3 regions of the Mycobacterium montefiorense genome follow, and region 3 is predicted to be linked to each of the others. Evidence: predicted binding sites of a transcription regulator. Region 3 holds the regulator's gene; each other region holds the start of a gene.
What was found. The regulator LexA, encoded in region 3, represses DNA repair genes until DNA is damaged. The targets are predictions, from matches to a motif close to CGAACANNTGTTCG.
Positions count from the first base shown of each region.

Region 1: H7K34_RS19325 (alpha-ketoglutarate-dependent dioxygenase AlkB) is a predicted target of LexA. The motif match lies at 5,077-5,090, and genes of this name have one in related genera.
Region 2: cofD (2-phospho-L-lactate transferase) is a predicted target of LexA. The motif match lies at 2,648-2,661, and genes of this name have one in related genera.

Region 1 covers NZ_JACKVL010000015.1:65,619-73,666, forward strand. Annotated here, with positions in the region: gene H7K34_RS19300 (aminodeoxychorismate synthase component I) at 1-346, shown strand, start outside; gene rsmI (16S rRNA (cytidine(1402)-2'-O)-methyltransferase) at 343-1,182, opposite strand; gene H7K34_RS19310 (dolichyl-phosphate-mannose--protein mannosyltransferase) at 1,208-2,776, shown strand; partial or broken gene H7K34_RS19315 (DUF559 domain-containing protein) at 2,885-3,732, shown strand; gene arcA (arginine deiminase) at 3,784-4,995, opposite strand; gene H7K34_RS19325 (alpha-ketoglutarate-dependent dioxygenase AlkB) at 5,105-5,689, shown strand; gene H7K34_RS19330 (DUF5642 family protein) at 5,717-6,370, opposite strand; gene H7K34_RS19335 (DUF5642 family protein) at 6,399-7,073, opposite strand; gene H7K34_RS19340 (linear amide C-N hydrolase) at 7,202-7,810, shown strand; gene H7K34_RS19345 (linear amide C-N hydrolase) at 7,711-8,048, shown strand, end outside.
Region 2 covers NZ_JACKVL010000009.1:282,176-290,223, forward strand. Annotated here, with positions in the region: gene H7K34_RS08920 (class I SAM-dependent methyltransferase) at 1-57, opposite strand, end outside; gene H7K34_RS08925 (coenzyme F420-0:L-glutamate ligase) at 68-1,429, opposite strand; gene cofD (2-phospho-L-lactate transferase) at 1,426-2,415, opposite strand; gene H7K34_RS08935 (WhiB family transcriptional regulator) at 2,734-3,111, shown strand; gene H7K34_RS08940 (metallopeptidase family protein) at 3,133-3,555, opposite strand; gene H7K34_RS08945 (DUF3499 domain-containing protein) at 3,729-4,187, shown strand; gene H7K34_RS08950 (phosphomannomutase/phosphoglucomutase) at 4,289-5,686, shown strand; gene H7K34_RS08955 (TobH protein) at 5,683-6,807, shown strand; gene manA (mannose-6-phosphate isomerase, class I) at 6,816-8,048, shown strand, end outside; gene H7K34_RS08965 (FAD-dependent oxidoreductase) at 8,029-8,048, opposite strand, start outside.
Region 3 covers NZ_JACKVL010000013.1:584,051-592,098, reverse strand. Annotated here, with positions in the region: gene H7K34_RS16130 (trypsin-like serine peptidase) at 1-173, opposite strand, end outside; gene H7K34_RS16125 (proteasome assembly chaperone family protein) at 382-1,356, shown strand; gene H7K34_RS16120 (alpha/beta fold hydrolase) at 1,391-2,422, shown strand; gene H7K34_RS16115 (PhzF family phenazine biosynthesis protein) at 2,461-3,147, shown strand; gene H7K34_RS16110 (peroxynitrite isomerase) at 3,180-3,665, opposite strand; gene nrdR (transcriptional regulator NrdR) at 3,725-4,189, opposite strand; gene H7K34_RS16100 (LysM peptidoglycan-binding domain-containing protein) at 4,347-4,835, opposite strand; gene lexA (transcriptional repressor LexA) at 5,132-5,833, shown strand; gene H7K34_RS16090 (LGFP repeat-containing protein) at 5,853-8,048, opposite strand, start outside.

The DNA.
Region 1 (8,048 bases), on a different contig from region 3:
GGTTCCCGTCGAGCTGCCCACCTCGGCACTGCTGGACGCCGCCTTCCCGCCGGCATCCGTCACCGGAACCCCTAAACACCGTGCCCGCCAATTGATTTCGCAATGGGAATCGCACCATCGCGGAATATATTGCGGCACAGTCGGGTTGGCGTCACCTATCGCGGGATGCGAGCTCAATGTCGCGATCCGCACCGTGGAGTTCGACGCCGCCGGCAGCGCCGTGCTGGGCGTCGGCGGCGGGATCACCGCCGATTCCGATCCCGACGCCGAATGGGCGGAATGCCTGCACAAGGCCGCTCCCGTCGTCGGGCTGCCGTGTGCGGCGCCCGCCGCTTCGGTTGGTTAGTCCGCGCGTCGGGACCGCAGCACCTCGTCGTACAGCTGGCGCGAGCGCACGGCGGGGTTCGCCACAGCCACCTGGGTGCAGGCGTCCTTGACGCGAACCCCCTCGGCGACGAGCTCCTGGACCCGGGCCACCAGCGACGGCACGTCGGCGGGCGGGCTCGCGCCGGCCAGCACAACCGTGATTTCGCCCAGCACGCCGTCGGCCGCCCACGCCGCGAGTTCCTGCAGCGATCCACGCACCACTTCCTCGTGCACCTTGGTCAGCTCCCGGCAGATCGCCGCCGGGCGGGAACCGCCGAGCTGATCGACGGCATCGAGCAGGCACGCCGCCAGCCGGCGCGGTGACTCGAAGAACACGCAGGTGCGCCGCTCGTCGGCCAGCGAGGCCAGCCAGGTTTTGCGCGCGCCACTCTTGCGGGGGGCGAAACCCTCGAAGCAGAACTTCTCCGATGGCAGACCGGACACGGCCAGCGCGGTGGTCACCGCGGACGGTCCGGGCAGGCACGTCACCAGCACGCCGGCCTCGACGCATGCCGCCACCATCCGGTAGCCGGGGTCGCTGATCAACGGCATTCCGGCGTCGCTGACCACCAGCACCGTCGCACCGGCTCTGATCTCGTCGACCAGTGCGGGCACCCGCGCGGCTTCGACCTGATCGAACATGCTGACCACCCGGCCGGCGATCCGGATATCGAGCGCTTTGGCCAGCGTCCGCACTCGCCGGGTGTCCTCTGCCGCGACCACATCGGCTTCGCCCAGCGCCCTGATCAGCCGCGGGGACGCGTCCGACGGTTGACCCAACGGGGTCGCACCGAGCAGTAGGCGACCGTGGGACATGACGGACAGCCTACGATCGACACCGATGTCCGCCCCGCCCAGCGAAGCCTCCTTGAACGTTCGCAGTGCCGTCGACGAGCGCGTCGTGCCCGTCGTCAGCCCGGGGCCGTTGGTTCCGACCGCGGACTTCGGGCCGCTCGACGATATCCGCGGCTGGGTGGTCACCGGCATCATCACGCTGCTGGCCGCAATCACCCGGTTCGTCAACCTGGGCTCGCCGACCGATGCGGGCACCCCCATCTTCGACGAGAAGCACTACGCGCCGCAGGCCTGGCAAGCGCTGAACAACCACGGAGTGGAGGACAACCCCGGGTTCGGTTTGGTGGTCCACCCGCCGGTCGGCAAGCAACTGATCGCGATCGGCGAGGCGATCTTCGGCTACGACGGCGTCGGCTGGCGGTTCACCGGGGCGCTACTGGGCACGGTGATGGTGCTGCTGGTGATGCGGATCGTGCGCCGCATCAGCCGCTCGACGCTGGTGGGTGCGATCGCCGGCGTGCTGTGCATCTGCGACGGCGTGAACTTCGTCGCCTCGCGCACCGCGCTGCTCGACGGCTTGCTCACCTTCTTTGTGGTGGCGGCGTTCGGCGCGCTGATCGTCGACCGCGACGAGGTTCGGCGGCGAATGCACGTCGCACTGCGCGAAGGCCGCAACGCCGACACGGTGTGGGGTCCGCGGCTGGGTGTGCGCTGGTGGCGCTTTTTGGCGGGCGTCCTGCTCGGATTGGCTTGCGGGACAAAGTGGTCCGGCCTCTACTTCGTGGTGTTCTTCGGTTTGATGTCGCTCGCGTTCGATGTAGCCGCGCGCCGGCAGTATCAGGTCAGTCGGCCGTGGCTGGGAACGTTGCGACGTGACCTGTTCCCCACCGGCTACGCGCTGGGTCTGATCCCAATCGCGGTGTACCTGGCCAGCTATGCGCCGTGGTTCGCGTCGGAGACCGCGATCGAACGGCACGAGGTGGGCCAGACGATCGGCCCGCACAGTGACTTTCCGTTTCCGGATGCCCTTCGCTCGCTGTGGCATTACAGCGCCAAGGCACTGCAATTCCATGCGGGACTGACGAATGCGGCGGGCAACTACCACCCGTGGGAATCCAAGCCGTGGAGCTGGCCGATGTCGTTGCGGCCGGTGCTGTACGCGATCGATCAGCAGAACGTCAGCGGGTGCGGCGCGCAGTCCTGCGTCAAGGCGGAGATGCTGGTCGGCACGCCCGCGATGTGGTGGCTGGCGGTACCGGTGCTGCTGTACGCCCTGTGGCGATCGGTTATCCGCCGGGACTGGCGCTACGCGGTGGTGCTGGTCGGCTACTGCGCCGGGTGGCTGCCGTGGTTCGCCGACATCGACCGGCAGATGTACTTCTTCTATGCCGCGACGATGGCGCCGTTCCTGGCGATGGGGATCGCACTGATCTGCGGCGACATTCTGTATCGCCCAGGCCAAACCACCGAACGGCGGACGCTGGGACTGATCGTCGTGAGCGCTTACGTCGCTTTAGTGGTGACCAACTTCGCGTGGCTGTTCCCGGTGCTCACCGGCATGCCCATCTCACAGCAGACCTGGGACATGGAGATCTGGCTGCCCAGCTGGCGGTAACTTTGCATTTCCGCGTCGAGATTGCCGTGAGGGTTGTGAAATCGATGCCAACCACAGCCCTGGCGGCAATCTCGCTGAGCTGTCGGCCAGGGCCAGCATGATGAGCGCGTGGCGGGGGTCTTTCTCGGAAGCGAAGCAATAGCGCGCGGCACGCTGACCGCGGCCAATTGCGTTGGAACTACCGGCAAATCCATCACGACGTGTACCTGAAAAAGGATGCGGCGAGATCGCTGTGGGACAACATCTACGCGGCCTGGTTGTGGTCTGGCCGTAAGGGGATCATCGCCGGCCGTGCTGCCGCCGCGCTGCACGGAGCCAAATGGGTCGACGATTTCGCGCCCGTTGAACTCCTCGGGCCGTTCAACCATCCACCACCGGGAATCATCGTTCGCCGCGAACGAATCGCGCTGGACGAAATCGTAGAAGTGAGCGGCCTGCGGGTAACTGGTGTTGCCCGCACGGCGTTCGATCTGGCACGCAACCTGCCGCGCGGTGCCGCAGTTGCCAACCTCGACGCGCTTTGCGCCGCGACGGGGATCGTCGCCCCTGACACAGCGGCGCTGATCACTGGCCACCCGGGAGCACGCGGTGTTCGCCAATGCAGAGACGCCCTCGCCCTGATGGACGGCGGAGCGCAATCGCCCAAAGAGAGCTGGCTGCGCCTGGTCCTCATCGACGCTGGCCTACCGAAGCCCGCCACCCAGATCAAAGTCACCGATGGCCATCTCGTCGCCTACCTTGACCTGGGCTGGGAAAAGCCAATGGTGGCAGTCGAATACGACGGCGACCAACATCGCAGTGATCGATCGCAGTACGTAAAGGACATTCGAAGAGCGGAGATGCTCGATCGTCTTGGCTGGCGGGTGATCAGGGTGATCAACGAGGACCGGCCGCACGTCATCGTCCAGCGGACACGCGACGCATTGGCGTACCGATCCGCGTCGAGATTGCGGTGAGGGTCATGAATTAACGCCGACCACGACCATGGCGGCAATCTCGACGAAAAACTAGAGCGCGTCGCGGGCGACCGGGCACGACATGCACCGCGGGCCGCCACGGCCGGTGCCTAATTCCGACCCCGCGATCGTCAGCACCTCGATGCCCGCGTCCTGCAGGCGAGCGTTGGTCTGCACGTTGCGCTCGTAGGCGACGACGACGCCGGGCGCCAGCGCCAACGTGTTGTTGCCGTCGTCCCACTGTTCGCGTTCAGCGACGACGGGGTCCAGACCGGTGTCGATGACGCGTAGCTTGTCGATCCCCATCGCCTTGGCTGCCGCTTCCAGAAACGGCGTTTCGTCGCTGATGTTCACACCGTCGGATGTGGGCTGAATCGTGAACGCCGAAAGGTCGTCGACGACGTTGGCGTACATCACGACCGTGTCGGCGTCGACCATCGTGCACACCGTGTCCAGGTGCATCTGCGCACGCTGCTGCGCGATCGGAACGGCCAGTACCGTGGTCGCGAGGTCGTCCTCAAAGAGGCTGCGCGCCAACGCTTCCGCACCGGCAGGCGTGGTGCGCTCCCCCACTCCGACCGCGACGACCCCGGGGGAAAGCAACAGCACGTCGCCGCCCTCGACCGGAGCGGACCGTGATTCGTAAGCCTTGCGCACACCGGTGAACCGCGGGTGGTAGGCATAGATGAGATCGGTCAGCGACGCCTCGCGCGCCCGGGCTCGCAACGCCAGCGACGTGATCGCCACCCGCGGGCCGATCCAGATCGACGAGTCCCGGGTGAACACCAGATTCGGCAACGGATCAATGACGAAATCCCCACCGTGGTGCATGCGCAGCACCAACGACACGTCGGTCCGGGTATCCGGTGGCAGCTCGTTGAACGCCATGCCGGCCATCAGGACATGCGCCAGCTTTGCCGGGTCCAGGCCACGCAGGTATGCCGAAAGCTCTTGCGCCAGTGGCACTCCCAGCCGGCGCGCATCGACAGCGGCGGCCACCCCCTGCATCCGGGCGGCCCCGCTGTGGTTGAGTGCCTCGGCCAGCAGGTCGGACAGCAGCAGGACTTCCACCCCGCGAGACCGCAGCAGCTCGGAGAACTGGTCGTGCTCTTCCTGCGCACGAGCAACCCACGGCAGCCCGTCGAAGAGCAGCTGGTCGTTGTTGCGCGGATTGAGTCGGCGCAGCTCGGGACCGGGGCGATGCAGAATCGCCACCCGCAGCGCGCCTACCTCGGAATTGGTGCCCAGTTCGATAACACCCACGCCCTAAACCGTAGCCGCGGAAATCATGGCCGTCGCGTCACACCCCGAGGCACGCTGGTGGCCCGGCGAGTCCCAATCAATCGAACGAATGTGCGATAGGCTGAGCGTCGTGGGGACCGCGGTACAGGGCTCGCTGTTCGAGCACACCGAGCGACGACACCTGGGCAACGGTGCCTTCGTCGAGATCCGCGCCGGCTGGCTCAGCGACGACCCTTACGGTGCGCACGACCTGCTCGACGCGCTGTTGTCCACGGTCCCGTGGCGTTCCGAACGCCGCCAGATGTACGACCGGGTGGTCGAGGTGCCGCGGCTGGTGAGCTTTCACGACCTGACCGTCGAGGAGGCGCCCCACCCGCTGCTGGCGCGCCTGCGCCGCCGGCTCAACGACATTTACGCGGGCGAGCTCGGTGAGCCCTTCACCACGATCGGATTGTGCTGTTACCGCGACGGCTCCGACAGTGTCGCCTGGCACGGCGACACGATTGGCCGCAGCAGCTCCGAGGACACCATGGTGGCGATCATCAGTCTCGGCGCCACCCGCACCTTCGCGATGAGGCCGCGCGGTGGCGGGCCGTCGTTGCGGCTGCCGCAGGCGCACGGCGACCTGTTGGTGATGGGCGGATCCTGCCAGCGCACCTGGGAGCACGCCGTTCCGAAGACCTCGTTGCGCAAGGGCCCGCGCGTCAGCATCTAGTTCCGGCCACGCGACGTGCGCTGAGCGTCAGGTGCGGATCGCGGCCACCCCTTTGACGAGCAGGTCGCGAGCACGCTGCGTGTCGACCTTGGCGACCGGCTGGTCCGCGGTGACCAGCGGATTGGCGATCACGATCACCTGGAAGTCGCCGAACTGCGCGGAGTAGTCGTATAGCTCACCGGTGCGGGTACCGCCGGTCAGCACTGCCTGCAGGACGCGGTGCACGCCGAACGTGTGCGTCCCGTCGATGTGCGGCGCGTCGATGACCTCGAGGCCGCCGCGTACCTGGCCGCCGGAGAACGCGACCTTGTCGCAGTCCTTGCTCGGGTCATTGGGCGGCAGTGGCTTGGAGGTCTCGACCGCGATGACGACATACCGGTTGCCATTGCCCTCGGCGGACACCGCTGCCATGTTGCCCTTGACGTCCGGCGGCATGTCGGGCCCCGACGCCAGCTTCGCGCAGTTGGCGGGGTCGAACTTCAGGCCCTCGGGCAGCTTGCGGGCGGACAGCAGTTTGGGATCGATCGCGCGTTCCGAGACGTCGGTGACTTTGAACTCGGGTCCAAAGTCCAACTTGACCTGGGCGATCTTGGCGATGTCGGCGTTCATCGCGGTGGTGGTATTTGATGAGCAGCCGGCGAGCACGCACACGGCTGCGATGACGCATACCAGCTTGGACACCGTGGCTAATCTACCCAAAGGCATACGTTCAGCTGCGCAACGTGGATACCGTTTTGGCAAGTAGATCGGCGGCGAATTGCGGCGGTAGTGCCGGCAGCGCGGAACCCGGATCGGTGGTCAGGGTGGTGAATGCGTAGTAGCCGCCCAGGTAGGCGATGAATGTATATGCCCGCGAATCGATTTCGGTGCCGGCCTCGACGGCGGATTTGGTATCGACGACCATGCCGAGGGTTTCGGCACCGTCGATGTGCGGCGGGTCGGTGAGCCGGACGGTGGCCGTGGTGTGCGCGTCGGTCATCGTGAACTGGCCGCAGGCGTCGGCGACGTTACGGTCCAGGTCGACGGGGCCCGGCAAAGCCACCACCACGGCGTTGACGATGCCGCCCTGACCCGAGGCGGACAGGCCCTGAGCGGATTGATCGGGCGCCTTGCCGGGATCGGCGAGCGTGGCGCATACCGCGGGCTTGGACGTCGCATCGGCGTCGAGACCCCAGATCACCCGGGGCGAGGCCGCGCTGGGGATGCCGCTGGTGACCTCGTAGTTGGGTGGCAGGTCGCGAACGACTCGCTTGATGTTGGCGGGGTTGACGACGGTGCCATGCGCCGACGGCGACGGTGGCGCCGACGGTCGGTGCGCGGGCGAATGCGCACCGCAGGCAGCCACCGACGCCGTAAGTACCGCGCCAAACCAGAACGGCCGCATGCTCGTTCATCTTACGAGACGTGTAGGTTGGCGCGTGTGTGCACACGAGTTCTCTGGAACACCAACGACCTCGCCGTTCTGACCGGGCGCAGCATGGACTGGGGCCGGAATCCACCGAACCGTTAATCGTGGCATTCCCACGAGGACTCGACCGTGACGGCGGCATCGCGGCCGGCATCACCGTTGTCGCGGACAATCCACTGCGCTGGACCAGCCGGTACGGCAGCCTGGTCACCACCGTCTACGGCGTCGGCGCTTTCGACGGCATCAACGAACGCGGCTTGGCCGTGCACGGGCTGTACCTGGAGGCAACAGATCTGGACCCGCGCGATGCATCCAAGCCGGGACTGCACGTCGGGCTGTGGACCCAGTACCTGCTCGACCAAGCCGCCACCGTCTCCGAGGCGCTGACCTTGATGGACGGCATTCAGCTGGTGATGATCAACGCCCGCGGGCACGACGCCACCATCCACCTCGCGATCGAGGATGCGTCCGGCGACTCGGCCGTCGTCGAGTTCGACCATGGCCGCATCGTCGTGCATCACGGCCGCGAGTACACCCTGATGACCAACGACCCGACTTACGAACAGCAGTTGGAACTGCTTTCACGGCAAGACTTTCGAACCCAGGCTGCGATATGCCGTTGCCGGGCAACGTCAACCCGATCGATCGTTTCCAGCGCGCCGCGTACTTTGTCGCACTGCTGCCCGAGCCGCGTGACATCCGTCAGGCGGTAGCCGGCGTGATGGCGATCATGCGCAATGTGTCGGTGCCCTTCGGGGCGCCTTACCAGGATTTCGGGATCTACAACACCGAATACCGCACCGTCACCGATCTGACGAACCGTACCTATTTCTTCGAGCTGACCACCAGCCCGAACACGGTGTGGATTGAGCTCGACGGCCTCGATTTCACAGCGGGATCCGAGCCGAAGGCGATCAACCCGTACGACGAAGACCTCGTCGGCGACGTCAC
Region 2 (8,048 bases), on a different contig from region 3:
GTAGCCGCCGCGGACCTTGTCGGCCGATACGGCCGCCTTGCCCGCGAACGTCTTCACCGGCTCAGTATCACTTGTCGATCAGGAGATCCCCGGGATGCACGGGATCGCGCAACCCGGCGGCCCGCGCTTCTTCGGAGGCGTAACCGATCGCGATGGCGCCCAACGGCTCCCAATCGGGCGGCAATTCCAGCTCGGCCCGCACCAAATCGGCGGCAAAGATCGTCGAGCCGATCCAGCAGCTGCCCACCCCCCGAACGGCCAGCGCGACCAGCAGAGCCTGCACGGCCGCGCCGACGGCGACGGTGAACATCGTGTGCTCGGCATCGGTGCGCTCGGCGTCGGTATAAGTGTGTGCCCCGTCGAGCACCAGCATCGGGATGACCACCTCGGGTGCGTCGTAGAGGATCTGGCCGCGTGCCACCCGCCGGTCGATCGAGACGGCGGCCCTGCCGTCACCGGCGAGGTCGGCGCGCCACTTGTCCTGCATGCGGTCGAGCAGTCGGGTCCGGGTGGCCGCAGTGCGCAGCCACACGAACCGCACCGGGCGAGTGTGATGCGGGGCCGGTGCAGTCAGGGCCTCGGCGACGGCGGCCTCGATCAAATCCGGCGGCACCGGCTCGTCAGAGAACCGGCGCACCGATCTGCGCAACAGCTGGGCCTGTCGGCGGCCCATGTCGATGGCTTCGGCGGTGCCGAGCCAGAACAGATCGTCGGGACCGGATCGCAGCAAATGCCGTGCCGTGGTGCCGTCATCGACGACGCGCAGGCCGCGCACGACGGCCACCGGCATGGCGGTCAGCTTGCCCTTGACCAGATCGGCAGCCGCGGCGACTTCGTCGGCCACCGCGATCTCGGTGACCACCAGCTCGTTGCCATGCTCGTCGACCGCACCGCAATAGCCGTGCAGCACAGCCAAACCCGCTGCACCGACCGCGGCGTCGATCTGGCCGTTGCGCCAGGCCCGGCCCATGGTGTCGGTGATCACCACCGCGACGCCGACACCGAGCTTGTCGCGCAATGCGGTCCGCAGCGCCGCCGCGCTGGCGTCGGGGTCGACGGGCAGCAGCGCGAGTTCGGTCCGGCCGACATTGGATCCGTCGACACCGGCGGCGGCCTGGACCAGCCCGAGCCGGTTCTCGGTGATCAGCGTTCGGCCCTTGCGGGCCAGCACCCGCACCGCCTCGTCGTCGACCAGCTTGCGCCGGAGCTCATCGCGCTCCTCGGGATTCTCGGGCGCGGCGACCAACCGGCCCTCGCATTTGGACACCACCTTGCTGGTGACCACCACGACGTCGTTGTCTCGCAGCCATGGCACGGCGGCGGCGATCGCGGCACCGAGATCGTCGCCGGGGCGGAATTCAGGAAGCCCGGTGACGGGCAGGATCTCGATCGCCGCGGCGGTGCCATGCTCTTTCGGCGTAGGGGTCATGGCAGCACGCCCGCAATGTCGAATCCGGCGGAGACCATTTCGGCGGTCGCCTTCGGGTCGCTCATCAGCAGCGGCACCGAGCGCACCGCGACGCCTTCGATTTCCGCGTGATCGCCCTCGTGCACGAGCCAGCAATCCAATATCCCGGTGGCCGCGCGCGCACCGTAGTACCTACCGACGGCTTCGGCGGTGGAATCGACCCCGATCACCTCGAGGCAGGCATCGGCCATGCCACGCAATGGCTTTCCACCGATGATCGGCGAGTAGCCGACGACCGGTGCGGAAGCCGCCCGCAGCGCGCCGCGAATGCCCGGGACGGCCAGAATCGCGCCGACGCTCACCACCGGATTCGACGGAGCCAGCAAGATAATGTCGGCGTCGCCGATGGCCTGGACCGCTTCAGTTGTCGCGCTGGCCGTTTCGGCGCCGACGAACGCGAAGCTGTGGGTGCTCACGTTGGCCCGATAGCGCACCCACCATTCCTGGAAGTGGATCGCGCGCCGGCTGCTGTCGGCGGGATCGGTGATCACCACGTGTGTTTCGCAGCGGTTGTCGCTGGCGGGTACCAGTTGCGCGCCCGGTTGCCACCGGTCGCAGAGCGCCGTGGTGACCGCTGACAGCGGGTAGCCGGCGTTGAGCATCTGGGTGCGTACGAGATGGGTTCCCAGATCGCGGTCACCCAGTTGGAACCAATCCGGCTGCACACCATAACGCGCCAATTCCTCTTTGGCATGCCAGGTTTCGTCCCGGTGACCCCATCCCCGCTCGGGGTCGACGCCTCCACCTAAGGTATACATGCAGGTGTCCAAATCTGGACAAATCCGGACCCCATGGATCCAGGCATCGTCGCCAATGTTGACGACGGCAGTCAGCTCGTGGCCGGTTGCTCGTCCCTCGGCGCTGAACTGACCCAGCCCGAGTAACTGTTGAACACCCAGCAGGAATCGGGCGCCGCCGACCCCGCCGACCAGAACGGTGACCTTCACATCGCACGACAGTACCGGCCACCGAAGGTTCGAAATCGACGACCACATCCAACAGTTGGGAGCGGTTGTGATGGATACGCCGAAGGGCCGGAATAACAGAAACGCCGGAATTTGATCACGAGATGGTATGGAAATACGCCGAAACGCTTGACCCGGCAGATTAACCCGTGTCTAATCACATCAGTGTCATTTCCCGGTTGGCCGGCCGGTTCCGGTGTCGCAGACCGAGATTCGATCACTTGTTCGAATTGTCTGTTACATCAGAACAGCGGGAAACAACCACTCTCTCAAACACGAAGCTGAGGAGGCGTACGACGCATGTCTTACGAGCACCTACGGGGCGTCATGCCAAGCACTGAGCACGCCGCGATCAGCTCCTCGCCGGCGCCGATTTTCCGGCCGCACTTGACCGTGGTTCCCGATGCGCCAGTCGCATTCGAGCCCGAGCCGTTGCCGTTGCCGGAATCCGAACTCACTCCGGACCAGTGGCAGGACCGCGCGCTGTGCGCGCAGACCGACCCGGAGGCCTTCTTCCCGGAGAAGGGGGGGTCGACCCGCGAGGCCAAGAAGATCTGCCTGGGCTGCGAGGTACGTCACGAGTGCCTCGAGTACGCCCTGGCGCATGACGAGCGCTTCGGCATCTGGGGTGGCCTCTCCGAGCGCGAGCGCCGCCGCCTCAAGCGCGGCATCATCTGACGCGACAAACCCTTATCGGTTTTATTCGTCCTCGATCGTCGGGTCGATAACCGTTGGTTCAACGTCGAGATAAATGGCGACCTGAGCCACCAGAATCTCATGCAATAATTCGCCAAGTTCGACGGTGTCTTTAGCGCGCCGTTCGATGGGTTTGCGAAACAGCACAATTCGCGCCCTTGTCGAATTGCCTCGGACATCCACCCCGGCCGGGATCAACCGGGCCAGTGCGATCGGTCCGTCGGCGACGACCTCGGGCGGCCACTGCACGCTTTCCGGATCCTTGGCCGCGATGCGGGGAATTTCATCGACTGCCACATCAAGTTCGGCCACTCGCGATTGCCAGCGCCGCTCGATGGGTTCGTAAGCCTCGAGCACCGCCATGTCGAATCGCTCGGCCCGACTGCGCCATCCGGGCACCGTCGTCGGCAGCAAAGGGCTGCGCATATCGCGCCCCCGCCGAGTTGCCCGGTGCCCAGACGTTCGGCCTGACGGCCGCCCGTTGCGCGGGAAACTGCGCCAATTACCCACGCGCCGATGGTAACGGTTGAACATCGTGCGTCGAACGGATGCGCGTGTCCGGCGCTTCGGGGGCGTTTCCGCACGATAGCCTTTGCGACGTGAACGTTCCCCGTCGCTGCTGCCGGCCCGGGTGCCCGCATTACGCCGTGGCGACCCTGACGTTCGTCTACTCGGACTCGACGGCAGTTGTAGGACCACTCGCGACCGCGCGCGAGCCGCATTCGTGGGATTTGTGCGTCGGCCACGCCGGCCGGATCACCGCGCCCCGCGGATGGGAGCTGGTGCGGCACGCCGGACCCCTGAATTCGGAGCCCACGAATCCCGACGAAGACGATTTGGTCGCCCTTGCCGATGCCGTGCGCGAAGGCGGTCAGGGGGAGGCGGCGGTGTCGTACGCCGGCGGAACCGGCATGCCGCTGAACGGCTTTTCCGATCAACACGTCCAGCACGCCGGAGCTCAGGCCACCGCGCCCAGCAGCCATCTGCTCGCGCCGTCCGAAAAATGCTCCGGACGCCGCCGCGGGCATCTGCGGGTGCTGCCCGATCCGTCCGACTAGCGCGGCGGGGTTTCTTCTAAACCGTTTGGAACCGTAACTTCTGCGGGCCGATAGGCTGACGCCAAGAGGCAAATCAATCTATGGCGTCAAGGAGGCCCCGCATGTCCCGGCCCGCCGCGACTGTCCACCGTGTCATCAAGGCTTATGACATCCGGGGGCTGGTTGGCGAAGAGATCGACGAGTCGCTGGTCGCCGACATCGGGGCCGCGTTCGCCGCGTTGATGCGCGGCGAGGGTGCCCAACGTGTGGCGATCGGATACGACATGCGCGACAGTTCGCCGTCGCTTGCCGCTGCCTTCGCGACCGGGGTGACCAACCAGGGCCTGGACGTGGTGCGCATCGGGTTAGCGTCCACCGATCAGCTGTATTTCGCCTCGGGCTTGCTGGACTGCCCAGGCGCGATGTTCACCGCCAGCCACAACCCCGCCGCCTACAACGGCATCAAGCTCTGCCGGGCCGCCGCCTTGCCGGTCGGCGCGGACAGCGGGCTGAAAGTGATCACCGAAGACCTGATCGCCGGGGTCGGGGCTTACGACGGGAAGCCCGGGACCATCAGCGATCGTGACGTGCTCGCCGACTACGGCGAGTTCCTGCGTTCGCTGGTCCAGACCTCCGGATTGCGCCCGCTGCGGGTGGCGGTGGACGCGGGCAACGGCATGGCCGGGCACACGGCACCGGCGGTGCTTGGCGCGATCGGCTCAATCACGTTGCTGCCGTTGTACTTCGAGCTTGACGGTTCGTTTCCCAATCACGAAGCCAACCCGCTGGACGCGGCCAACCTGCTGGATCTGCAGTTTTATGTGCGCGAAACCGGTGCCGATATCGGGCTGGCCTTCGACGGCGACGCCGACCGGTGCTTCGTGGTCGACGAGCGCGGGATGCCGGTCTCGCCATCGACGGTGACCAGCCTGGTGGCCGCCCGCGAACTCGGCCGGGAGATCGGCGCCACCGTCATCCACAATCTGATCACGTCTCGCGCGGTGCCCGAACTGGTCGCCGAGCGCGGCGGCACACCGCTGCGCTCGCGCGTCGGACACTCCTATATCAAGACGCTGATGGCCGAAACCGGTGCGATCTTCGGCGGTGAACATTCGGCGCACTACTACTTCCGTGATTTCTGGGGCGCCGATTCGGGCATGCTGGCCGCGCTGTACGTGCTGGCCGCCCTCGGTGAGCAGGACCGGCCGCTCTCGGAGCTGACCGCGGACTACCACCGCTACGAATCCTCCGGCGAGATCAATTTCAAGGTGGACGACGCCGCATTGTGCGTGGACGCCGTGTTGAGGTCGTTCGGCAGCCGGATTCACTCCATCGATCACCTGGACGGGGTGACGGTGGATTTGGGCGACGGCAGCTGGTTCAACCTGCGCACCTCGAACACCGAGCCGTTGCTGCGGCTCAACGCCGAGGGGCGCACCGCCGAGGATGTCGAAGCGATGATTGCCGAGATCAGCACCGAGATAACCGGCCAGGTGCAGCGCAACGAGGGTGTGCCGTGAACGCCACCCGCGCGATCGATCTAGAAGACATCGACGGCCTGCTCGCCGCCGACGGACAGGGCTTGTTGCGATCCGTCTCGTCGGCGGGAGCGCAGGTGCGCGCCGTCGCCGCGGCGGTCGACGAAGGCGAACTGAACTCCCTGCGCACCGGCGACCGCCCACGCAGCGTCATCTGGGTGGCCGGCCGGGGGACCGCCGAGGCGGCCGGGGCGATGCTGGCCGCGACGCAGGGCGGCGCGGCGTCGGCGCCGATCGCGGTCGTCAGCGAGGCCCCGCCGTGGGCGGGTCCGCTCGACGTGCTGATCGTCGCGGGCGACGACCCCGGCGATCCAGCTCTGGTCAGTGCCGCCGCGACCGGGGTGCGCCGCGGTGCCCGGGTGGTCGTCGTCGCGCCGTACGAGGGTCCGCTGCGCGACGCCACCGCCGGCCGCGCCGCGGTGCTGGCGCCGCGGCTGTGGGTTCCCGACGAGTTCGGATTGTGCCGGTATCTGGCCGCCGGATTGGCCACGTTGCAAACGGTGGATTCCCGACTGGATATCGATGTGCCGGCGCTCGCCGACGAGCTGGACGCCGAGGCACTGCGCAACAGTGCGTCCCGTGAGCTATTCACCAACCCGGCCAAGACAATTGCCGCACGCCTGTCCGATCACCGGGTTGCGCTGGCCGGTGACTGTGCGGCGACGCTCGCGCTGGCCCGGCACGGCAGTTCGGCCCTGCTGCGGATCGCGCGCCAGGTGGTCGCCGCCACCGGGCTGGCGGACGCGGTTGTGGCACTGCGCGAGCCCGCCGAGGTCGGCTCCGGGTTGGCCGGATCCCCGTCGTCGGTCGATGCGCTTTTCCACGACGAAGAGCTCGACGGACCGTTGCCGCAGCGACTGCGGGTGCTGGTGCTGACGTTGTCCGGCGACCGCACGGTGGCGGCCGCTCGGATTGCCGGGCTCGACGACGTCTACTTGGTCGCGGCCGAGGATGTGCCCGATGTGTCCAACACGTCCGACGCCGTGACCGTCCCTGCTGCTCCGCGCGAACCGACCGGTGCCGGGCGCGCCGAGCAGCAACTGGCAGTATTGGCCGTTCGGCTGGAGATGGCCGCCGTTTACTTGCGACTGGTGCGGGGATAGATAGATAAGTGGATGTGCTTCGCGGTGCGGTACGGACCTACGCATGGGGGTCGCGTACCGCTATCGCCGAATTCACCGGGCGCCCGGTGCCCGCGGCTCACCCCGAGGCCGAGCTCTGGTTCGGCGCGCATCCGGGCGACCCGGCCTGGCTGGAAACCGACAAGGGCGAACTTTCGCTGTTGGAGGCGGTGGCCGCCGATCCGGAGGGACAGCTCGGCACCGCGTCGCGCGACCGGTTCGGCGACGTGCTGCCGTTCCTGGTGAAGGTGCTCGCTGCCGACGAACCGCTCTCGCTACAGGCGCACCCGAGTGCCGAACAGGCCATCGAGGGTTATCTGCGCGAGGAGAAATTGGGCATCCCGGTCGCCTCACCGGTGCGCAACTACCGCGATACCTCGCACAAGCCCGAGTTGTTGGTGGCGTTGCACTCGTTCGAGGCGCTCGCCGGTTTTCGTCAGGCGGCCCGAACGATCGAGCTGCTGCGGGCGCTGGCGGTCACCGACCTCGACCCCTACATCGAATTACTGAACGACCAGTCCGACGCCGACGGTCTGCGTGCGTTGTTCACCACCTGGATTACCGCGCCGCAGCCCGACGTCGATGTGCTGGTGTCCTCGGTGATCGACGGGGCCATCCAGTACGTCAGCTCCGGCGCAACGGAATTCGCGGCCGAAGCCAGGACGGTGCTCGAACTCGGCGAACGCTACCCCGGAGACGCCGGTGTGCTGGCGTCGTTGTTGCTCAACCGGATCAGCCTGGCCGCGGGCGAGGCGCTCTTCATTCCGGCCGGCAACCTGCACACCTATTTGCGTGGATTCGCGATCGAGGTTATGGCCAACTCCGACAACGTGTTACGCGGTGGCATGACCCCCAAGCACGTCGATGTGCCCGAGTTATTGCGGGTGCTGGACTTCGCGCCCACCGCCGAGGCGCAGCTGCGGCCGCAGCTGCACCGCGAGGGGCTCGGGCTGATCTACGACACCCCGGCCGACGAGTTCGCGGTCGCGCTGCTGACCCTGGAAGGCGAGCATCTGGGCCACGAGGTCGACGCGTCGCCGAGTCACGGTGACGTTCAAGGCCCCCAGATCTTGTTGTGCGTAGAGGGTTCGGCGACGGTGCACGGGAAATCCGGGTCGCTGGAGCTCAAGCGCGGGATGGCCGCCTGGGTCGCGGCCGACGACGGCCCGGTGGGGTTGGTCGCACACGAGCCCGCCAAGTTGTTCAGGGCGACCGTAGGTTTG
Region 3 (8,048 bases):
ACCGGACCCGCAACCGCGCCCGGCTCGGGCTGGCTCAGATGTTGGACGGGCCCGCTCGTCTTCGTTGCCGGTGTCGTAGTGGGCAACGACACATGCAGCACCGGACGGTCACACGACGCCAGTAACGTCGCGAGGCCGACAATCGGGCAGAGCAGCAGCATCGGGACGCGCATCGGATCCCATCATGCCCGACCACAGGTCCGGAAGCGGAATTCGACGCATCGCGCTGCGACACCTAGATTTGCTGGCAGATCCGGTGCCACCGGAATTGTTCCTTCTGGATTACGTTCGTGCGTCAAGCTGTTTCCATTACTGATGCCCGTTGATTCGGGGGACACTGGCTAGGGCACCCTGGAAGGACCCCGAGAGGAGGCAAACTCGATGTCCGACGAGCACCAAGACGACGATCTCTATTACCAGCCAGGGCAACCCGGCATGTACGAGCTGGAGTTCCCGGCGCCCCAGTTGGTGACATCGGACGGCCGCGGACCGGTGTTGGTGCACGCTTTGGAGGGTTTCTCGGACGCCGGGCATGCGATTCGGCTGGCCGCGACCCACCTGAAGGCCGCGCTGGACACCGAGCTGGTCGCGTCGTTCGCGATCGACGAATTGCTGGACTACCGCTCGCGGCGGCCGCTGATGACCTTCAAGACCGATCACTTCACCAACTATGACGACCCGGAGCTGAGCCTGTACGCGCTGCGCGACAGCGTCGGCACTCCATTTCTGTTGTTGGCGGGCATGGAGCCGGATCTCAAGTGGGAGAGGTTCATCACCGCGGTCCGGCTGCTGGCCGAGCGGCTGGGGGTACGCCAAACCATCGGCCTGGGCACCGTTCCGATGGCTGTTCCGCACACCCGGCCCATCACGCTGACGGCGCACTCCACCAACCGCGACCTGATCAGCGACTTCCAGCCGTGGATTGCGGAGATCCAGGTCCCCGGCAGTGCGTCAAACCTGCTGGAATACCGGATGGGTGAGCACGGGCATGAGGTGGTCGGTTTCACCGTCCACGTGCCGCACTACCTGACGCAGACCGACTACCCCGCCGCCGCCCAGGCGCTGCTCGAGCAGGTCGCCAAAACCGGGTCGCTGGACCTGCCGCTGTCGGCGCTGACCGAGGCTGCGGCAGAGATCCGTGGCAAGATCGACGAGCAGGTGGAAGCCAGTGCCGAAGTAGCCCAAGTGGTGGCTGCACTCGAGCGCCAGTACGATGCGTTCATCGACGCTCAGGAAAACAGGTCATTACTAACACGCGATGAAGACCTGCCTAGCGGCGACGAGCTTGGGGCCGAGTTCGAGCGGTTCCTAGCCCAGCAGGCGGAAAAGAAGCGCGACGGCGACGACCCGGCTTAAACGCCTCAGCGGGCGCGACGACAAGGGTGGCGAGATGACTGAGCGGAAGCGCAAGAGCAATCTTCGCCCGGTGCGCGAAGTAACTACCCCCTCGCTCGAGTTCCGCACCATCCACGGGTACAAGCGGGCCTACCGAATCGCCGGCTCCGGGCCGGCGATTCTGTTAATTCACGGCATCGGCGACAACTCCACGACGTGGAATACCGTGCAAGCCAAGCTCGCTCAGCGGTATACAGTGATCGCCCCCGATCTGCTCGGCCATGGGCAGTCCGACAAGCCGCGCGCCGACTACTCGGTCGCCGCATACGCCAACGGGATGCGCGACCTGCTCTCCGTGCTCGAAATCGAGCGCGTGACCATCGTCGGACATTCGCTCGGCGGTGGGGTGGCGATGCAATTCGCTTACCAGTTCCCACATCTGGTCGACCGGCTGATCCTGGTCTCCGCGGGCGGCGTCACCAAAGACGTCAACGTCGTATTCCGGTTGGCCTCGCTGCCGGTGGGCACCGAGGCGCTGGCGCTGCTGCGGCTGCCGCTGGTGCTGCCGGCAGTACAGCTGGCGGGCCGGCTCGCGGGCCTGGCGATCGGATCGACCGGCCTGGGCCGCGATCTGCCGAACGTGCTGCGGATTCTGGACGACCTACCCGAACCGACGGCCTCGTCGGCGTTCAGCAGGACGCTGCGGGCCGTGGTGGACTGGCGCGGCCAGATCGTCACGATGCTGGATCGATGTTATTTGACCGAGACCATCCCGGTGCAGATCGTGTGGGGCACCAAGGATGCGGTGGTTTCCGTCCGGCACGCATGGATGGCCCACGCCGCGATGCCAGGCTCGCGCCTGGAGATCTTTGCCGGCTCCGGCCACTTTCCATTCCACGAAGACCCGGCACGCTTCATCGACGTCGTCCAGCGCTTCATCGACAGCACCGCCCCTGCCCAACACGATCAGGGCGCGCTTCGTGAGTTGCTGCGTACCGGCAGCGGCGAACGCACCGTCACGGGTCCGGCCGACACGCGCGTCGCGGTGCTCAACGCGATGGGTTCCGACGAGCGCAGCGCCACCTGAGGCCCCCTCGGCGTTGACCCGCCCCGTACAGTCGGCCCATGGGGATCGATGTGACGGTGTTGCGTGTCTTCACCGACCGGGCCGGAAAATTCGGCAATCCACTGGGCGTGGTCGACGCCAAACAGGTCGCTCTCGCCGATCGCCAGGCGCTGGCAGCCCAATTAGGTTACAGCGAAACGGTATTCGTCGATCTTCCGGCCGGCGGCTCAACCACAGCGCAGGTCACCATCTACACTCCGCGCATCGAAATTCCGTTCGCCGGGCACCCGTCAGTGGGCGCGCCGTGGTGGCTGCGCGCCAACGGTACGCCGATCAACACGCTGCAGGTACCAGCCGGCATTGTGCAGGTGCACTACGCGGGTGACCTGGTGGGCATCAGCGCCCGCTCGGACTGGGCTCCCGTGTTCGCAGTGCACGAATTCGATTCCGTCGAGCAGCTTCTGGCGGCCGACCCAGACGATTTTCCCGACGACACCGCGCACTACCTGTGGGCCTGGATCGATGAGTCCGCCGGGGCGCTGCGTTCCCGGATGTTCGCGGCAAATCTCGGTGTACCCGAAGACGAAGCGACCGGCTCGGCAGCGATGCGGATTACCGACCATCTTAGCCGCGACCTGAGCATCACCCAGGGCAGAGGATCGATGCTGGAAACTGTCTGGAGTCCCGAGAGCTGGGTTCGGGTGGCTGGCCGCGTCGTCAACGACGGTGTGACACAACTGGACTGAAGGATACTCGGCCAGCCGAGGCCGCTGGGAATTCAGGACTTCCGCTGCAACTCCGCGGCAAGATGATGCTGCATGGGTTGCCCGACCGCACCCATTTGTACCGAGTACGTAAGCTGGTCGCCGTCGAGGCGGATGGAACGACCAAGCGCGGAAACCTCTTTGGCGGTCGGCGTCAAACCGATCGACGTGGTGGCCAGCTCGATTTCGATGACATCGCCGGTCGACCGGTAGGAACCGACCTCGATTTCGGTGACCCCGCTGGGGTGAGCCAGAACCAGCTCGACGTGGCCGGGTTCGGGCACCCGAAGATAGCCGGTCTCGGCGTGCAGCGGTTTGCCGTCGGCCAGCGCTTTGGTCTTTTGCGCGTAGGCCAGAAACGGTTTGCCCACATGGGAAAACACAACTTCTTCGAGATACTCGAAGGGCTGGATCGTCGGATATTCGCCCGCACCGCGACCAGCCCAGGTGCCGAGCAGCGGCGCGAGCGCCTCGAGATCCGGATGCAGGTCACCAGGCATGAATTCAGCCTAGTCCGGTGCCGACCAGTACCGTTGCGCCCGAGTCACGCGGCGGACCATCAGGTGGGTGTCGATACCTTGCGGTGCTGGCGCAGCGCCTCGATCTCGCGTTCGAAATCGTCGGCCGAAGAGAAGGACCGGTAAACCGACGCGAAGCGCAGGTACGCCACCTCGTCCAGGTCACGCAACGGCCCCAGGATCGCCAAGCCGACCTCGTGACTGGGAATCTCGGGCGAGCCGGCGGCACGGACGGTGTCTTCCACCTGCTGCGCCAGCAGGTTCAGCGCGTCCTCGTCCACCTGACGGCCCTGGCACGCGCGGCGCACCCCTTTGACGACCTTTTCGCGGCTGAACGGCTCGGTGACTCCGCTGCGCTTCACCACGGCCAGGACCGCGGTTTCTACCGTGGTGAACCGTCGCCCGCACTCCGGGCACGATCGGCGGCGCCGAATGGCTTGGCCTTCATCGGTTTCCCGCGAGTCAATTACCCGGGAATCGGGATGGCGGCAGAACGGACAATGCATGACCGCTCCTTCGCGGGGCCGGCATCTCGCAGAACACTCCGAGCGTACCCGTGCGCTCCCCCGCCGAGCCAATGTAGCCGCGCCACGGGTGCTGGTAGCGGTGCGAGGACTGAGCGGCGTTGGCGTAGAGCGGTTTTCGTACGGCGTCGCCGCGCCGTCAGCCGACCGGCGCGATCAGGGTCTGGCCGGCGGCCAGTGACGGCGAGTTCAGGTTGTTGAGTTCGCGAATGCGGTCGGCAACCTGGCGCGCCGGCGCTTCGGGCGCTACCCGGTGTGCGACGTCTTGAAGGGACTCGCCCGGCTCGACCTGCACGACGGACAGCCTGTCCGGTACGGGAGCGGCGGCGGAGTCACCGTTGGCGATCTGACCGAGATTCGCGACCAGACCCAGCCAGAGCGTGATGATCCCGGCCATCAGGGCCAGCCCCAGCGTCGTCCCCAGTGTGGCCGGACGGCGGCGATGCGGCGTGGCCGACATCGCTACCCCGGTACCGCGGTACCGCATTGGCGCGCCGGCCGGCCGCGACTGCACGGACCGGCGCGACCGCAGCGCGCGTTCCTGGTCGTAGCGAGGCCGTGCAACCAGCCCATCGCTCGGGCGCCGCACGTTGTTGGTCCGCGGTGAGACTGTGTGCATGAGCGTCATGTGCGTTCCTCCGGTCAACTAATCCTCGCTCGTGTGTTCGACACTATCGCTCGTGTGTTCGAAATCCGAACATTTGAGCGGAGCGTGTCGCACGAGCAAAACGCTAGACCACGCCACCGACAACCTCCATCGGTCGCTATCACTGCCATCACGCACAAATACCCGGTCTTTTCGAGAGTTACACCATTGTTATTCGCAAAAGTTGCGCGGATCACTGTTTCGGGAGACACGAAGGGACGACACGCTAGTCGAACACATGTTTGATTCTCGGCTTCCAGGGGGTTACATTCAGTGCCATGAGCGACAGCAACGACACCTCAGCCACCGGCCCCGAAGGCCGGTTGCATTCCGTGGATTCATCGCTTACCCAGCGGCAACGCACTATCTTGAACGTCATCCGTCAATCGGTGACCACCCGTGGATATCCGCCCAGCATCAGGGAGATCGGCGATGCCGTCGGGCTGACTTCGACGTCCTCGGTGGCTCACCAACTGCGTACTCTGGAACGCAAGGGATTTCTGCGCCGCGACCCGAACCGCCCCCGGGCCGTCGATGTTCGCGGCGCCGATGACCTCGTTGCGGCGGCGCCGGCCACCGAGGTCGCCGGATCCGACGCGTTGCCAGAGCCGACGTTCGTCCCCGTGCTCGGGCGCATCGCGGCCGGTGGACCGATCTTGGCCGAAGAAGCCGTCGAGGATGTCTTCCCGCTCCCCCGCGAATTGGTCGGCGAGGGCACCCTCTTCCTGCTCAAGGTGGTCGGCGACTCGATGATCGAAGCCGCGATCTGCGACGGCGACTGGGTCGTCGTGCGGCAACAGAATGTCGCCGACAACGGCGACATCGTCGCCGCCATGATCGACGGTGAGGCCACCGTCAAGACGTTCAAGCGCGCGGGGGGTCAAGTGTGGCTGATGCCGCACAACCCGGCGTTCGATCCCATCCCCGGCAATGACGCGACCGTGCTCGGCAAGGTCGTCACGGTGATCCGCAAGGTCTAGTGCCGCGAAAGTTCGCTATCTAGTCGGCCTTGATGAAGCCGTTGACCAGCGCGGCTTCCTCGCTGGACAAGAACACTTCGGCGAGCGTGTCGCGATAGAGGTCGCTATCCGGGGTGTAATAGAGGCCGAAGCGGGTGCTCGCCTTGATCGGATAACCGTCGGGAATCAGATACGGGTCATCCAGAGGCAGGTGGATCGTCGGACGTCCGGCCGGGCCTAGTGCCCCGAGGGCGGCTGCCGACTCGAAGTCTGACTCGTCGTCAGCGTCCGCGGCGGCGTGCCGTCCGCCACGCGATGCAGCGCCTACCGCGGCGGCGAGGCCGGCCGCGACATCATCCGCAGCGGCAGCACCGGGCGTGACGCCGCTTGCGGCGGCAAGATCGGGCGGCGTATGCGGCACGGCCACGTCGGGATAGGCCGCCTCCGCATCGTCGGCACCCGGATAGCCCGCCTCCGCATCGTCGGCACTCGGATAGCCCGCCTCCGCATACGGGGTGTCTTCCTCGGCGGCGTCAGGGTAGGCGGCTTCCGGAACGCTCGCATCGGTGTATTCAGTGTCCGGATCGGCGCGCTCCGACACTTCGACATCATCCAGGTAGCCGGCTTGGAGTATCTCATCGCCATAGCCGGCCTCGGTGAGATCGTCCGCCGACACCACATGGATGGAATCGGTGTCGACCGTGTCGGGATCCTGGTCGTCGACCCCTAACTGATCCCACTCTTCCTCGGATACGGATTCGTCGGCGTAACCGGCCGCGGCATCTTCGTCCAGTTCGACCGTTTCGGGTGAATGCGGCCACCTGACTCGCGGGGCGTCGTCGTCGTGGTGCTCCAGTGAGTGCACGTCGCCATAGGACAAGTGCTCGGTCGTGGCATCGGCGTAGTCGGGCCCCCAGCGCGGCTCACCCGAGTCGTCGTAGCCACCGACGTCGACGTCGCGATCGAGGTTGTAGGGCGCGGCATTGCGCTCGGCGCGATGCCGGCGCCACCGCAACGCCACGAACACCGCCAGCAGCACCAGAACCAGCAGCGGGACCAGGGCGAACAGGTACCACCAGCTCCAGGTGAACCACTTGTTGGAGTGCTGCGGCATTGCCGAACCACTCGGCTGGTTTTGTCCCGACACCTGCAGGCCCGACAACAGCGGAGCCAGGTTCGCCGGGTCGGTGGAGAAGGTGTTCTTCGCGCGGTTCCACGAGATCTTGCCGCCGGTGAACTTCTGCGAGATCACGTCGCCGTCGACGGTCTGATCGCCGACCGGGGCACCCAGCTTGCCGGTGGGACCGCGCAGCTTGTCCCAGGCCGCCTTCATCGCTCCGCGCACGACGAAGGCACCGTGGTCAGAGCTCCAGAAAATCACCGGCTTGTCGGCTGCCGAGAACGTCGCGATCCGGCTGTTGGGGCTGACGCCGCCGTCGGACTCGTTGGCGATCGGGAAGCCCAGGTCGCTGCTGACCGGGCCACCCACCGACTCGTACTTGGCCAGAATGTCGCTTTCCAGGGCGTTCGCGCCGTTCGCCGGGCTGAAGAACACCTTGCCGCCGGCAAAGTTCTGGGCGATTCCGTCGCCGCCGATCGGATACTGGCCGCCCTGCTTGGCGCCCAGCGGGCCGTTCACACCGCCGGCCGCGCGCCAGGCCATGTTGATGGCCGCGGCTGGATCGATGGCTACCTGCAAGCCCTTCAGCTGGTCGGCCAATCCCGCTGGCTCAGTGGTGAATTCCTTGGTTTTGCGGTTCCAGGAAATCTGGCCGGCGCCGAACTTCTGCGAGGACACTTCGCCGTCGTAGGTCTCATCTCCGACCGGGGCGCCGAGAACGCCGCCCGAGCTACCGAGTTTGTCCCAGGCGGCGTTCAGCGCGCCGCGCACGACAAACGCGCCATGATCGGGCGTCCAGAAAATCACCGGCTTGTCGCTGGCCGAGAACGTCGCCACGCGGCTGTCGGGGCCCGCGAGTCCGGGAACCTCGTTGATGGTCGGAAATCCCAGATCGCTACCGGCCGGGCCGCCGAGCATGTCGTACTTTTCCAGGATCGGCCCGTACACGAATTTCGCACCGGTGGCCGTGGTGAAGAAGAACTTGCCGCCGTCGAAGTCGCACGCGAAGCCGTCGGCCACGGGATAGACGTCGCCCTTGCGGGGGCCTAGCGGTGAGGTGGGGCCGCCGGCCTTGTCCCACGCGGCCATGATGGCGGCTTCGGCGTCGCCGATCGG